3 regions of the Clostridium carnis genome follow, and region 3 is predicted to be linked to each of the others. Evidence: riboswitches for the same ligand, from Rfam matches in the RefSeq annotation. Region 3 holds a riboswitch; each other region holds the start of a gene.
What was found. Region 3 has a riboswitch for cyclic di-GMP ahead of ACYQ1T_RS02160 (hypothetical protein). Riboswitches for the same ligand answer to the same signal wherever they lie in the genome.
Positions count from the first base shown of each region.

Region 1: it holds a riboswitch for cyclic di-GMP, as region 3 does, so the genes downstream of both, ACYQ1T_RS04225 (acyltransferase) here and ACYQ1T_RS02160 (hypothetical protein) in region 3, are expected to answer to the same signal.
Region 2: it holds a riboswitch for cyclic di-GMP, as region 3 does, so the genes downstream of both, ACYQ1T_RS02690 (NPCBM/NEW2 domain-containing protein) here and ACYQ1T_RS02160 (hypothetical protein) in region 3, are expected to answer to the same signal.

Region 1 covers NZ_BAAHYS010000001.1:911,869-916,184, forward strand. The annotation lists gene ACYQ1T_RS04220 (methyl-accepting chemotaxis protein) at 1-1,508, opposite strand, end outside; gene ACYQ1T_RS04225 (acyltransferase) at 1,559-2,296, opposite strand; cyclic di-GMP riboswitch class I at 2,620-2,709, opposite strand; gene ACYQ1T_RS04230 (ABC transporter ATP-binding protein) at 3,023-4,132, opposite strand; gene ACYQ1T_RS04235 (DUF6106 family protein) at 4,154-4,316, opposite strand, start outside.
Region 2 covers NZ_BAAHYS010000001.1:543,820-548,135, reverse strand. The annotation lists gene ACYQ1T_RS02710 (winged helix-turn-helix transcriptional regulator) at 1-281, shown strand, start outside; gene ACYQ1T_RS02705 (YbhB/YbcL family Raf kinase inhibitor-like protein) at 372-848, shown strand; partial or broken gene ACYQ1T_RS02700 (IS3 family transposase) at 815-1,962, opposite strand; gene ACYQ1T_RS02695 (hypothetical protein) at 2,147-2,422, shown strand; cyclic di-GMP riboswitch class I at 2,540-2,623, shown strand; gene ACYQ1T_RS02690 (NPCBM/NEW2 domain-containing protein) at 2,779-4,316, shown strand, end outside.
Region 3 covers NZ_BAAHYS010000001.1:424,423-428,738, reverse strand. The annotation lists gene ACYQ1T_RS02170 (amidase domain-containing protein) at 1-942, opposite strand, end outside; gene ACYQ1T_RS02165 (Gfo/Idh/MocA family protein) at 1,127-2,122, shown strand; cyclic di-GMP riboswitch class I at 2,222-2,305, shown strand; gene ACYQ1T_RS02160 (hypothetical protein) at 2,446-3,165, shown strand; RNA gene ssrA (transfer-messenger RNA) at 3,450-3,804, shown strand; partial or broken gene ACYQ1T_RS02150 (transposase) at 3,980-4,126, shown strand; gene ACYQ1T_RS02145 (ISL3 family transposase) at 4,213-4,316, shown strand, end outside.

The DNA.
Region 1 (4,316 bases), 490 kb from region 3:
AAATTCTTTTCATTATTTTCAACAATAACCCTCATGCTATATACTGCTTTATCAACAGCTTTAAATGCAACTGCACTTATATTATGTGATTCTTCTGCAGTTTCAAGCATGTAATTACACTTACTAGTAACAGCTTTACTTGCTTCTTGCATCTCTACTGTTTTTTCAACAGCTAAAGCTACTTGTTCTGCTTGTTGAGTTGTATTTTCTGCTACGTGTTGAATTGTTTTAGCAACTTCTTCTGTAGCTTTACTAGATTCATCACAAGATCTAGCTAGTCCCTTTGATAAAGTATTAACTTTATTAGACTCTTGATTAATATCAGTTAATAATCCTCTTAATGCCTTAACAGTATTATTAAATGCTTTTGCTAAATTTCCAATTTCATCTTCTGAATTAACCTCTACAGCACCTGTTAAATCACCAGTAGATACTGTATCTGCAAAATTACTAAGCTTAGTTAATGGTTTAACAAGATAACTTGATGCGAAGTATATAGTTGCTGTTACTATTAATGAAATTGCTGAAGCTATTGCTAACATAATAGCTAACATTTTATTAGACTCATCAAATAATTCACTTTCATAAACTACATTAACTACAGTCCAATTTGTTATTGGAGCTTTTGAATAAAAAGCTATTTTCTTTTCTTTACCTGTACCAAAACGGAATACTCCTTGATTATTCTTTTCTATAAGCCCTCCAAGTTCAGTAAGTTCAGAATCATTAACAGTAGTAATCTTTTCTTTCATTGCCCAATTCTCATCTGGATGAACTATAAATGTTCCATCATCTGAAATTAGCATACCGTATCCCTTTTGTCCATACTTTATATTCCTAGCTATTTCTTGAATAGCCTCAATTTTTAAACTTGCAGCTGCTCCTGCTATAGTTTTTCCTGATTCATTTTTTAACCATGCAAGCATTAATACCATATTTGAGTGATAAGCTTCTGAATATGATGGTTTTAATATAACATCATATGGAACACCACCATTAGCTGCAAATCTTTCTAAAGTTTCTGCTGCTCCTGCTTTAGCCCATGGAGAAGTACTTGAAGCTCCCTTTTGAACATTATAATAACGTGCTTTTAACTTACCTGCATTATCTTGATTTCCCCATTCATTTTGTTCTAAAGGATTTACAATGTGTAAAGCCGCATATTGATCTGGATATGTATTTTTAATAAAATTCCAACGTGCTAAATTAAGTTCATCTATAAGTGCTATAGATTCACTATTTCCATCGAAATTTAAGCTTGGATTTTTTTCTAAAACACGTTTTACCATAGGACTATTAACAGTTTCTTGAACTTCTGCAAGCTTACCCGTTAACCAAGTATTAATATGGTTAGTAGCTTCTGAAGTTCTTGTTGACATGGCTTGTGTTAATTCTTTTTCAATTATATTATTGAAACTAAAATATGCTATTCCAGTTAATGATAATAATCCAACTATAACTAATGGTAAAATTACTACCATTAATTTAGATTTAAAAGATATTTTCATTTTGTCACCCCTTAATTCGTTACTACAATATTATTTTATTTTGTCGTGAGTTATATCTTTTGAAAATCTCCATCAGTAAGCCATATATGCTTTAACTCATGTTCATTTCTATCAAAGTTCTTTCTGCATCTTATTCTCTTAGCTGGTACTCCAGCTACTAAAGAATTTTCTTCTACATTTTTATCTACTAACGAACAAGCACCTACTATAGATTGTTTTCCAATTATTACTCCAGGTAAAATTGTTGAATTTGAATATACCTTAGAATAATCTTCTAAAATCACAGGATTATAACCTCTTATTGAATGATCATGTTCTAAATGAGAATGTGTAAATATTGTTACACCTTCAGTAACAACTACTGAATTCCCAAGTTTCAATCCACCTTTGGAATCTATAAATATTCCTCTATTTAAGAATACATCATCACCTATTTCAATATTATCTGGTACATTAAAACGTACATTTTCTTCAACTATAAGATTTCTACCACAAGACTTAAATAATTTTTTTGCTAATATTCTTCTAAAAGGAATTGAAAAATTAGCTATAAGACACATTGGTGACTTATCTAAAACATCCCATAAAAAATGTAAATATCTTTTTTCTTTTGAAAATGATATCTCTTTATTTTTAGGCAAATAATCCCCATATAACTTAGCTTCCTCTAAAATTTCTATGGGAAAAGGACATTTTAATATTTCTAGAATCTCTCTTACTCCATCCTCAGTTATTCCTCTGTTTATTATTTCTTCTACTTCATTCAATAAATTATTTATTCTGCTCATCTATTATTGCGATTATTAAAATCGTAAAAAAATAACCTTTTCCTCCCTTCATTACAATTTATTACTCCTTACGATTTTTATTTTTACTGCCTCTTTATAATTGCTATCTCTAATGGAATACTAAACTATACATTATCTAGAGCTCAAAAGTATTTTACATAAGAAAAAATTAAGTATATATCCCTTTTTATATACTTACTAAATAAATAATTTCATACTAAATCTTTACTTTTACCTCTGAAAATTTCAGAGAAATAAAAAAATGCCTAAATAATATAGACACCAAAATTTTAAAAAATATAGACTTATATCTATAACTATACTTTGGCAGCCTGACAATCATAAAAAATAAAATTTTCCTTAGACTCATAGCTTTGCGACCCTATCTTTCGATAAGTGTGCTATTTAACATTATAGGTTTTGTTCATACTATAGTATTATTACATGAAATTTGTCAACTTTCAACATATTTTTGCAGGTTTTACCAAATAAATTGGTAATTAAACCTAAATAATTCATCTTTTTAATAATTTATATTTAATTTATAATTAAACTTTTATATTTCATTCTTTTGAAAAACATCTTTAGTTTTAAAATCACAATTAAGCTATCCTTAATTTACCCACTTCTATAACTTTCTAATGAATAGAAAAAGCTAGGATAAATCCCAATGCCATTTCGTTAACAAAATGACATTAAGGTTATTCCTAGCATTTTTTCTCTATCTTAATATATTGTAACTTGATCTTCTTTATTAAATACATGTATCTTATTTTGATCAAATCCAAATTCTATAACGTCTCCAATTCTATAACCTTCTCCAGATCTTGACTTAATTATAAAATTAGCTCCATCTTTCTTAATATGGATATAAGTTTCTGCCCCTAGATTTTCCATTATATCAACTTCACCTTTAAATCTAGTAACTCCTGAAGCTTCTAATGCTTCTTTTCCATGAATAATGTTTTCAGGTCTTATACCAACTAAAGTTTCTATTTTTTCTGCATTCTTTTCTTTTAATATCTTAACCTTATCTTCTGGTATTTCTAGCAATTCTCCAAATACCTTTAGATAATTCTTATTATCCTTAATTAAAGTTTCTCCATATGTCATATTCATTTGAGGACTTCCTATAAATCCTGCAACAAATAGATTTGCTGGATGATTATATATCTCAGTCGGTGAAGCTACTTGTTGTATAACCCCATCTTTCATTACTACTATTCTTGTTCCTAAAGTCATAGCTTCTGTTTGGTCATGAGTTACATATATAAATGTTGTATTTAATTTATTATATAACTTAGAAATTTCTATTCTCATTTGTACTCTTAATTTAGCATCAAGGTTTGATAAAGGTTCATCCATTAAGAATACTTTAGGATTTCTTACTATAGCTCTTCCCATAGCAACTCTTTGTCTTTGACCACCTGATAAAGCCTTTGGCTTTCTGTCTAAAAGATGTTCTATATCAAGTACCTTAGCTGCTTCTCTAACTTTTTCATCTATTTCTTGTTTAGGCATTTTTCTTAATTTTAATCCAAATGCCATATTATCATAAACTGTCATATGTGGATATAATGCATAGTTTTGGAATACCATTGCTATATCTCTATCTTTAGGTGCAGTATCATTTACTAACTTATTATCTATATATAATTCTCCACCTGTTATTTCTTCTAGTCCAGCTATCATTCTTAAAGTTGTTGATTTACCACATCCTGATGGTCCAACAAAAACTATAAACTCCTTGTCCTCAATATCTAAATTAAAATCTGTAACTGCTTTAAAACCATTTTCATATGATTTTTGTATATGTTTTAATACTACTCCTGCCATTTTTTATTCTCCTTTTGTATTTTATATATTACTGAATGCTAATGGATTAATTCTTCTCATCATCATCATTAATTTTTCATCCATAGCTAATTGAAATCCTACTAATCCTGAAGATGTTTTTGTATAAATTACTTGCTGCTTTAAATTTATTCCATCTAAACAAGCCTTAACAACTTTAGTATTT
Region 2 (4,316 bases), 120 kb from region 3:
TATGGAGATTAAGATTAGAAGCAACTTCTCTTTCGAAGCTAAGAAAAGATATAAATGGAATAACCGAAAAAATGTTATTACAACATTTAAAAGATTTAATTAAATATTCGTTAGTTGAAAAAAAGGAATATGAAGGATATCCATTAAAGGTTGAGTATTCATTAACATCTAGGGGAAAAGAAGTTCTTTCTGCATTAGAGATATTTCAGAAAATAGGTATAGAGTATATGATAGAAGATGGTAAAGAAGAAGAATTAAGAAAACTTTGCTTATTAAAATGAAAATACATACAAAAAAGTAAGTAATTGAACAATTAATAATGTAGATATATGATTTAACCATAACTTTTAAAATATAAAGGAGATGAGTTAATGAAAGTAACAAGTAGTGGAATAGTAGACGGAATTATTAATGATAAGTATGGGAAAAGAGGTATAGTAAATGATCATGGAATACCAACATGTTCGATTCCTTTAAAAATCGAAGATGCTCCAGAAAATACGGTTTCTTATGCCATAGTTATAGAGGATAAAGATGCTATTCCTGTTAGTGGAGGATTTTCTTGGATACACTGGATTGTAGCCAATATTACTAGAGGTGAATTAAAAGAAAATGAAAGTCAGTTATCATTTGATTTTGTTCAAGGAGTTAATAGTTGGATTAGTATTCAAGGGGGGGAAAAGGATAAAGAAATTTGTACATATTATGGTGGAATGGCACCCCTAGATTCACCACATATTTATGAAATTCATGTTTATGCAATTGATACTATGGTCTTACGTCAATATCTTGGACACAAAAAGTCAAACTTTTTTTATGCTACACCTCTAGCTAATAATTCACATTGATTTGGAGTCATGTAATTAATAGAAGAGTGTAGCCTTTTTCTGTTATACCAGCCTTCAATATATTTAAATATAGCTATATTGGCTTCTTCGAAGGTACGGTATGTATTTCTATAGATTTCTTCCTTCTTTATTGAAGAATGAAAAGATTCTATACAAGCATTATCATATGGACAACCTTTTTTACTAAATGATTGTATAATATTAAACTGTATACATAGCTCTTTTAAATCATTACTAGTATATTGAGAGCCTAAATCTGTATGAAATATTAAATTTTTATTTTTATCTGGATTTTGGCTGTAGTAGGCATTTTTTAAAGCTTTAATAACTAAATCATTAGTCATTCTTTTACCGAAGGCGTAGCCAATTATTTTTTTTGAATGTAAATCAAGAACTGAAGCTAAATAGCACCAACCATCTTTGATAGTATGAATATATGTAATATCGCCAACCCATTTTTCATTAATAGAAGTAGTTGCAAAATCTCTATTTAAAACGTTTTCTAAATCTTCTGCTACTTTCTTATTTGAATGAGGCTTATATTTTTTTACAGTTATTGCACAAAGACCAAGTTCAGTCATTTTTCTTTGAACTCTCTTTATTGACACATTAAAGCCTTCTGTACCAAGTATATGATGAATCCTAGGAGCACCATATATCCCTTTATTAGCTTTATATATCCTTGTAATCGCTGCTTTTAATGCATCATTTTCTATTGCTCTTGAAGATTTAATTTTATCAAAAGATTTATAATATGTACTTCTGGCTACGCCTAGAACGGTACACATAGTCTTAATATCATGATTGTTTTTATTATTATCTATAAATAGTATTACTTGATTTAATTTCTTGTTGCAAATATGGCCATAGCTTTTTTTAATATTTCATTTTCCTCTTTAATCCTTGCCATTTCCTTTTTTAAAGCCTTTACTTCTTTAAGTGTCATAGATTCATTTTCATCTATTTTAACTTCTTTTACATCTTTAACCCAGCCGTTGATTGTTGATTTTGCAATGCCATATTCGCTACTTAGCTCTGCTAAGCTCATTCCTGATTTAAATAAATCTACTATCATATTTTTATATTCTTGATCATACCTTTTGCCACTTCCCATAATGGACACATCCTTTCTTAACTAAATATAATTTTACTTAGTTCGACTTAATGTGTCCACTACTTTATACTAACACCACTATACTTGATTTAGAAAATGGGTTTTACTTAAATGAATTACATAGAAAAATGGATGGGCATATACTTGATCAATTTACTTTAAAAGGAGAGTATAGTAATTAGATATGAGTATATATGAAGTAATTATGTTATTATGTTTTGGATTAGCATGGCCGTTTTCAATTTATAAGTCATTAATATCTAAATCAACAAATGGAAAAAGTGTTATGTTTATGATTATTTTAATAATAGGATATTTATCAGGAATACTAAATAAACTAATATATAATTATGATAATGTAATATTTTTATATGTTATAAATGTAATTATGGTATCAATTGATGTATTACTATATTTTAGGAATAGAAAATTAGAATTTAATAAAAAAATCAAGACTTAAGATTAAATTATATAAAATTTTGATAATTTGTAAATAAAGTGTGAATTTTGTTAAAAATATATAATGTATGTAATTTTATGGTATATAATATAGGCAAATAGTTAATGAGAATAAAAAAAGTTTTAAAGGCAAAGCTAGAGAAATCTAGTGACGCAAAGCTATAGGGGCTAAGGTTTTAAACTATGCTAGCCAGTTACCGAAGAGTCGCAAGTCTTTTTGTAATTAATTGCATTTATTAGGCTGCTCTTTTTGAGTAGCCTTTTTTATTAATCAATTAATAAAAACTTATATTTACTTCGGAGAAATTTTTTAATTTGAATTCTATTTAAAAATTAAAAATATTTAGGAGGAAGTGTATGAATAAAAGGAAAATAATAGCTTTAACTATTGTAGCTACTTTAGCAACCAGTGTTATTCCAACAAACATAGCATTTGCTATGGATACAAACTCGGAGGTGTCCAAAGATAAAGTTGAAGAAGGAACAAAATCAGAGTACAACGTATCTGTAAACCAATTTAATATGACATCATTAGAAAACTATAATGATTATGAAAAAGCATTTAAAGTAACAGGTATAAAATCTTATTCAAATAATGGGGGAGTGTATGCAAGTAGTACACTAAACAAAGCATTTGATGGAAATTTATCAACTCATTGGGAAACGGGAAGACCAAATAGTTCTGCATTTACAAATGAAGTGATTGTAACTTTTGAAAATGTTGAAACTATAAATAGAATTGTATATGGAGCTAGAAAAGATGCAGGTAATAAAGGATTTGCAAATAAATTCTCTATATACTCATCTTTAACAGATGATGAAAATGATTTTAAATTAGTAGGAAAAGGACAAGCAACAAAAGGTAGTGGATTATACGAATTTAAATTTAATAAAACAGAATTTAAAAGACTTAAATTTGTATTTGATGAAAGTTATGATTCATGGTCAAGTGCTAATGAATTTATGTTTTTTAAAGAAGATATTGTAGAAGATAATATTAATAATATCTTTGTTGATGGAACACACGTTAAGTTAAGTGATAAATATAACAACATTGAATTGTTGGAAAATTTCGAAAAAGAGGTTAATAATCATCCCTTAGCTAGTAAATATATTAATATAATTCAAGAAGCAAAGGATTTATATAATAATCCTAATAAATATGAAGATGCTTTAATTTTAACTGCATCTCAAAGGGGAGATGTTTCAAAGGAAGCAAGGGAGCATCAAATAACAAGAGCATCCTATTCTTTAGATACTTTTGGAAAATATGTTACACCAGGAGAAACAATTAAGCTATATGTAGATGCTGATGAAAAAGGTGTTATGCCACAATTATTGTTAGGACAACTTGCAAATGATAAAAATGATTGGAGAAGATTTTATACATTAAAGCCTGGTTTAAATACTATTAAAGCACCAGAATTTAGTAATATGAGTCCAGCTGTAATATATATTTATAATCCAGCTTTACCAAGTGATCAAGCTTATGCACCAAAGGTAAGACTAGTAGGTGGAACAAAATTCCCTGTTTATTATCATGGGAAAACTGATCCAGCTGAATATGAAAGAGAGTTAGAGGAATATACTAAAAAAATAAGTATAAATGATAATGATTTTGCTAATGGATTAAGAGAGGATATTTTATATAATGTTACAGAGTTAATTTCGGAAAATAATACAATAACTACAAGTGCAGCAGGAGCATTACAAGGAATTAAGGAAATTAAGTCATCAGGAAAAACTGTAGCAGATACAATGAATGATTGGGAGAAGATGTGGCATGAATTCCAAAAGTTTAGTGGATTTGTAGAAAATGATCCAGATCCAAGAAATGATTTATATAATGTAAAATTTACATCAAGAGTATTTACAAAGGGGCCTTATGGTTGGTC
Region 3 (4,316 bases):
TTTTGATTCATTATAATTATAATTCCAAAGATTATCTTGAGGTAACTTTCCACCAGCTATATTATCAGATAAGCATTGGGAAACAAAGTTTGTGCAGTTACCACAACTTGAAATACAAGTATAATAGTTTGGGTTATATCTAGAGTCAGTAGAATTTGCGAAAGAAATACCACAATATTTATTTGCATATTCAACTGCTGATTTTCTATCATAATCAGTACTGTTTTCTAATGAGTTATTTTTAAATTTATAATTAATATCATATGTTTTGAACTTAGTAATAGGTAACTCCTTTTCTTTTAGTGTAAATTTATAATCATTTAAGCCTTCTTGAAAACAATCTAAATAATAATCTTTTATAATTGCGTAAGAGTTTCCAAGTTTTTCAAGATCAATTGTATGAAAAATAGAAAATCCAAAATCGTTATTTATATTAGGTAAATCATTATAAAAGTAACTAAATTTATATTCCTCACGAAGTGTTAATTTATAAATGTTATCTTTATTTTTTAAAGAAATAATATGAGGATAAGATTCTATTTTAGAAAAAGAAACATCTCTTTCGCTTGCCCAATCTCTAAGATAAGATATTCTTTTGAATTCATGGGATAAAGAATATTTTCCATATAGTTGAGTAATATCATAGTACTTATATAAATTCTCAACATTACCAGTTGAAAAAGAGGAGTTTCTTGTGGAAAATAAATCATTTATAAATGGTAATATTGAATCAGATGTATTTTCAGAAACATCTGTTAAAAAGGAACCTACATTAGAGGTTTCTTCAAATTCTAGATTATCTTCAGCTAAATATGAAGGAACCATTTGGATATTTTTTGTTTTTGAAATTGAGTTAAAAAGATTAATAAATAATATTGAGGGTAATAAAAAGTATAAAAGAGATAAAAGAACTTTTGGAAATATTCTATTTCTTAAATTCATAGCAGTTCCTCCTCTAAGATGATTATAAAAATAGTATGTGCATTAGAATTTTAAATATTAGCGATAAAAAAATATTAATATAAAATTAAAATATATAAATAAAATAGTTAGAAGTTAATCTTAAATAAGATATAATTAGTAATATATTATAATAATAATTTTGTGATAAAGGAGAGGTATTTATATGAAAGAAATAAGGTTTGGGCTAATAGGAACTAATTTTATTACTGAATGGTTTATTAATGGTGCTAGAGAGGTGCCTAATGTTAAAATATCAGCAGTTTATTCAAGAACTGAAGAAAGAGCAAAGGAATTTTCAGAAAAGTTTGAAATATATAATGTGTTTACTAATTTGGAGGAAATGGCAAAAAGTAATTTAATTGATGCAGTATATATAGCTTCTCCTAATGCATTGCATGCAGAACAAAGTATATTATTTTTACAAAATAAAAAACATGTATTATGTGAAAAAGCCTTTGCTTCTAATTCATATGAAGTGAATAAAATGATAGATGTAGCAAAAGAAAATAATATGGTTTTAATGGAAGCTATGAAGACAACATCACTTCCTAATTTTAAAGTTATAAAAGATAATCTATATAAAATAGGTAAAGTAAGGAGATATTTTGCAAGTTTTTGTCAATATTCTTCAAGATATGATAAGTATAAAGCAGGAGAAATATTAAATGCATTTAAGCCAGAACTTTCTAATGGTGGGTTAATGGATATAGGTGTTTATTGTATTGCACCAATGGTAAATTTATTTGGTAAACCCAATACTATAAAAGCTACAGGACTTATGCTAAAGTCAGGGGTAGATGGTGAAGGTAGTATTGTATTTGGATATGATGATATGGATGCAACTGTAATATACTCAAAAATTAGTAATTCATATTTACCATCAGAAATTCAAGGAGAAGATGGAAGTATAATAATTGAAAAAATAAATAACTTTAACAAAATAGAGCTTATTTTAAGAACTGGTGAAAAAATAGATTTATCAATAAAGCAAAATGAAGCTAATATGTGTTATGAAGTTGAAGATTTTATAAGATTAATTAAAGAAAATAGTAAAGAAGATTTAGATAAAGCCTTGAAAAATTCAAAGGATGTAATAGATATTATGGATGAAGCGCGCTTACAAATTGGAATTAAGTTTCCGGCAGATTTAAAAGAATAATATAAAATAGGGACCATAATTTGTAAAATAGGGACTGTTAAAGAATTATATTGTAATGTATTATTATCTTATAATATAGATTATTAGCATAATAAAATATAATTTAATAGGCAAATTTAGAGAAATCTAAAGACGCAAAGCTAAAGGGGCTAAGGTTGATAACTATGCCAGCCAGTTGCCAAAAAGTCAGTATATGTCTTTTTGTTATCAGTTGAATTTAAAAAGGTACTTCTTGATAGCAACTACCCTCTAGGGTAGTTTTTTATTTTTATTAAATTTATTGCTAAATCTATAGATAAATTTCAGGAGGTAAAGCATTAAAAATGAATATAAAATTAGAAGTAAAAGCTATGTTAGAGGATGAAAATAATAAAGAACAAATCAAAGATATAAAACCTGAATCATTGAAAGATGAAAACTTAGGTTTAGTTATAGGAAATAATACAAATCTTAAAAAGTTATTAGCATGGAGTAAGTCACTAATAATTTATAACTATACTTTAGAGTCATGGACAGAATTAGAAAAAATTAAAAATATAGCTATGGCTATAATAGAAAATAATCTATCATCACAAGTGGAAATTGATAAGGTATATGAAGAGTTAAATTTAAAAATTAAAGGATTAATTGAAAGAGAAGAGAAAAAGGAGTTAAAGCTATTATTAAATGTAGCAGCTACTAAAATAAAAGAAGAGTATGAAGAAAATAGTTGGGATACATTTGAAAAAATGTTCAGAATATCAACAGAAGTTTATAAAGATATAAATGTAGGAGCCTTAGAAGTAGCTAACTTAAACCGTGGATTTACAATAATAATATCACAATTAGTATATAAAATAGATAAAAGTAAGCTAGAAGAACAAATAGCTAAAGCAGAAAGTTTAAAAAAAGAAAATTATACACAAATGAGCTTTATAGAAGTTGAAAAACAACTAACACATGCTAAATATATACTTAATATAAGTTGTTCAACTCAAAAAATAGTTGATACAATGACTATAGGTTTAGAAAATGCAATAAGATCTTTAGTTAAAAGAAAGTAAAAAATACATATACTTCTATATTACACCTAACTAATATAGAAGATTTAAAAACTATTAAAAAGTAGATATGAATATGTAAATTAAGAGTTACAAATTCATTATCTACTTTTTTATTTCTATATTTTTGAAAAATTCAAGTAAGAAAAAATAGGATGAAATAGCTTTAATTCTCAAGGATTTCCTAGTGTTTGAGAAGTTGACAGAAAAAATTTTATAATATATAATTACTACACAAGAGAAATTACAAAATTGAATAAATTTGCGTTAAACCTATATTTTAACTTGGGGGCGTTTTGGCTTCGACGGGGGTAAGATGGGTTTGATAAGCGGGTCGAGGCAAGCATGGCACCTCGTAAATCAGTTATGCACTAAATGTAAACGCAGAAGACAATTTTGCATTAGCAGCTTAATATAAGCTACTCATCCGCCCAGGCTTCCCACGGCTTGGATAACGGGTGTCATTGAAGTGGGGAACGAAGTTTAGCAAAGCTTTGAGCTAAAGGGGTATTTATGAAGCTAGCAAATTATGAGCCTGTCTGTAGGCGCCATAAGGAGCGAATTCTAATATACAGACTACACTCGTAGAAAGTCAAACTGGTCTGCTTTCGGACACGGGTTCGACACCCGTCGCCTCCACCATGAAAACCTCGACAATACAGAGATGTGTTGTCGAGGTTTTTTATTGTATTTAGAATACCACAGGTTAGACCTGCGGTTCTGGAAAGCTTCGAACGGTGAGTAGAAATAAAAAAAACCAATTGTAAAATTATGGTAGGTTTACCGACCATAACTATAATGCAAGGAGGTATCCAATATAGATAATAGTAATTTAGCACATAGTAAATGGAACTGTAAATATCATATAGTTTTCGCACCAAAGTATAGAAGACAAATAATTTATGGGAAAATAAAAACTGATATAGGAGTAATATTGAGAAAGTTATGTGATGAAAAGGGAATTATAAATGTCAAGTTAATGCTGGTTCTTCCGTATTTTTCCGTATATATGATATAATTAATATATCATATATTTAAGAGGTATTAATAATGTGTAATTCATCAATAGATCTGCAAAACTTTTTTCCAACTAACAAATTAAAAATTACTAATATATTAGAAGATACAAAAGTGATTAAGATAAGTTTAAAATC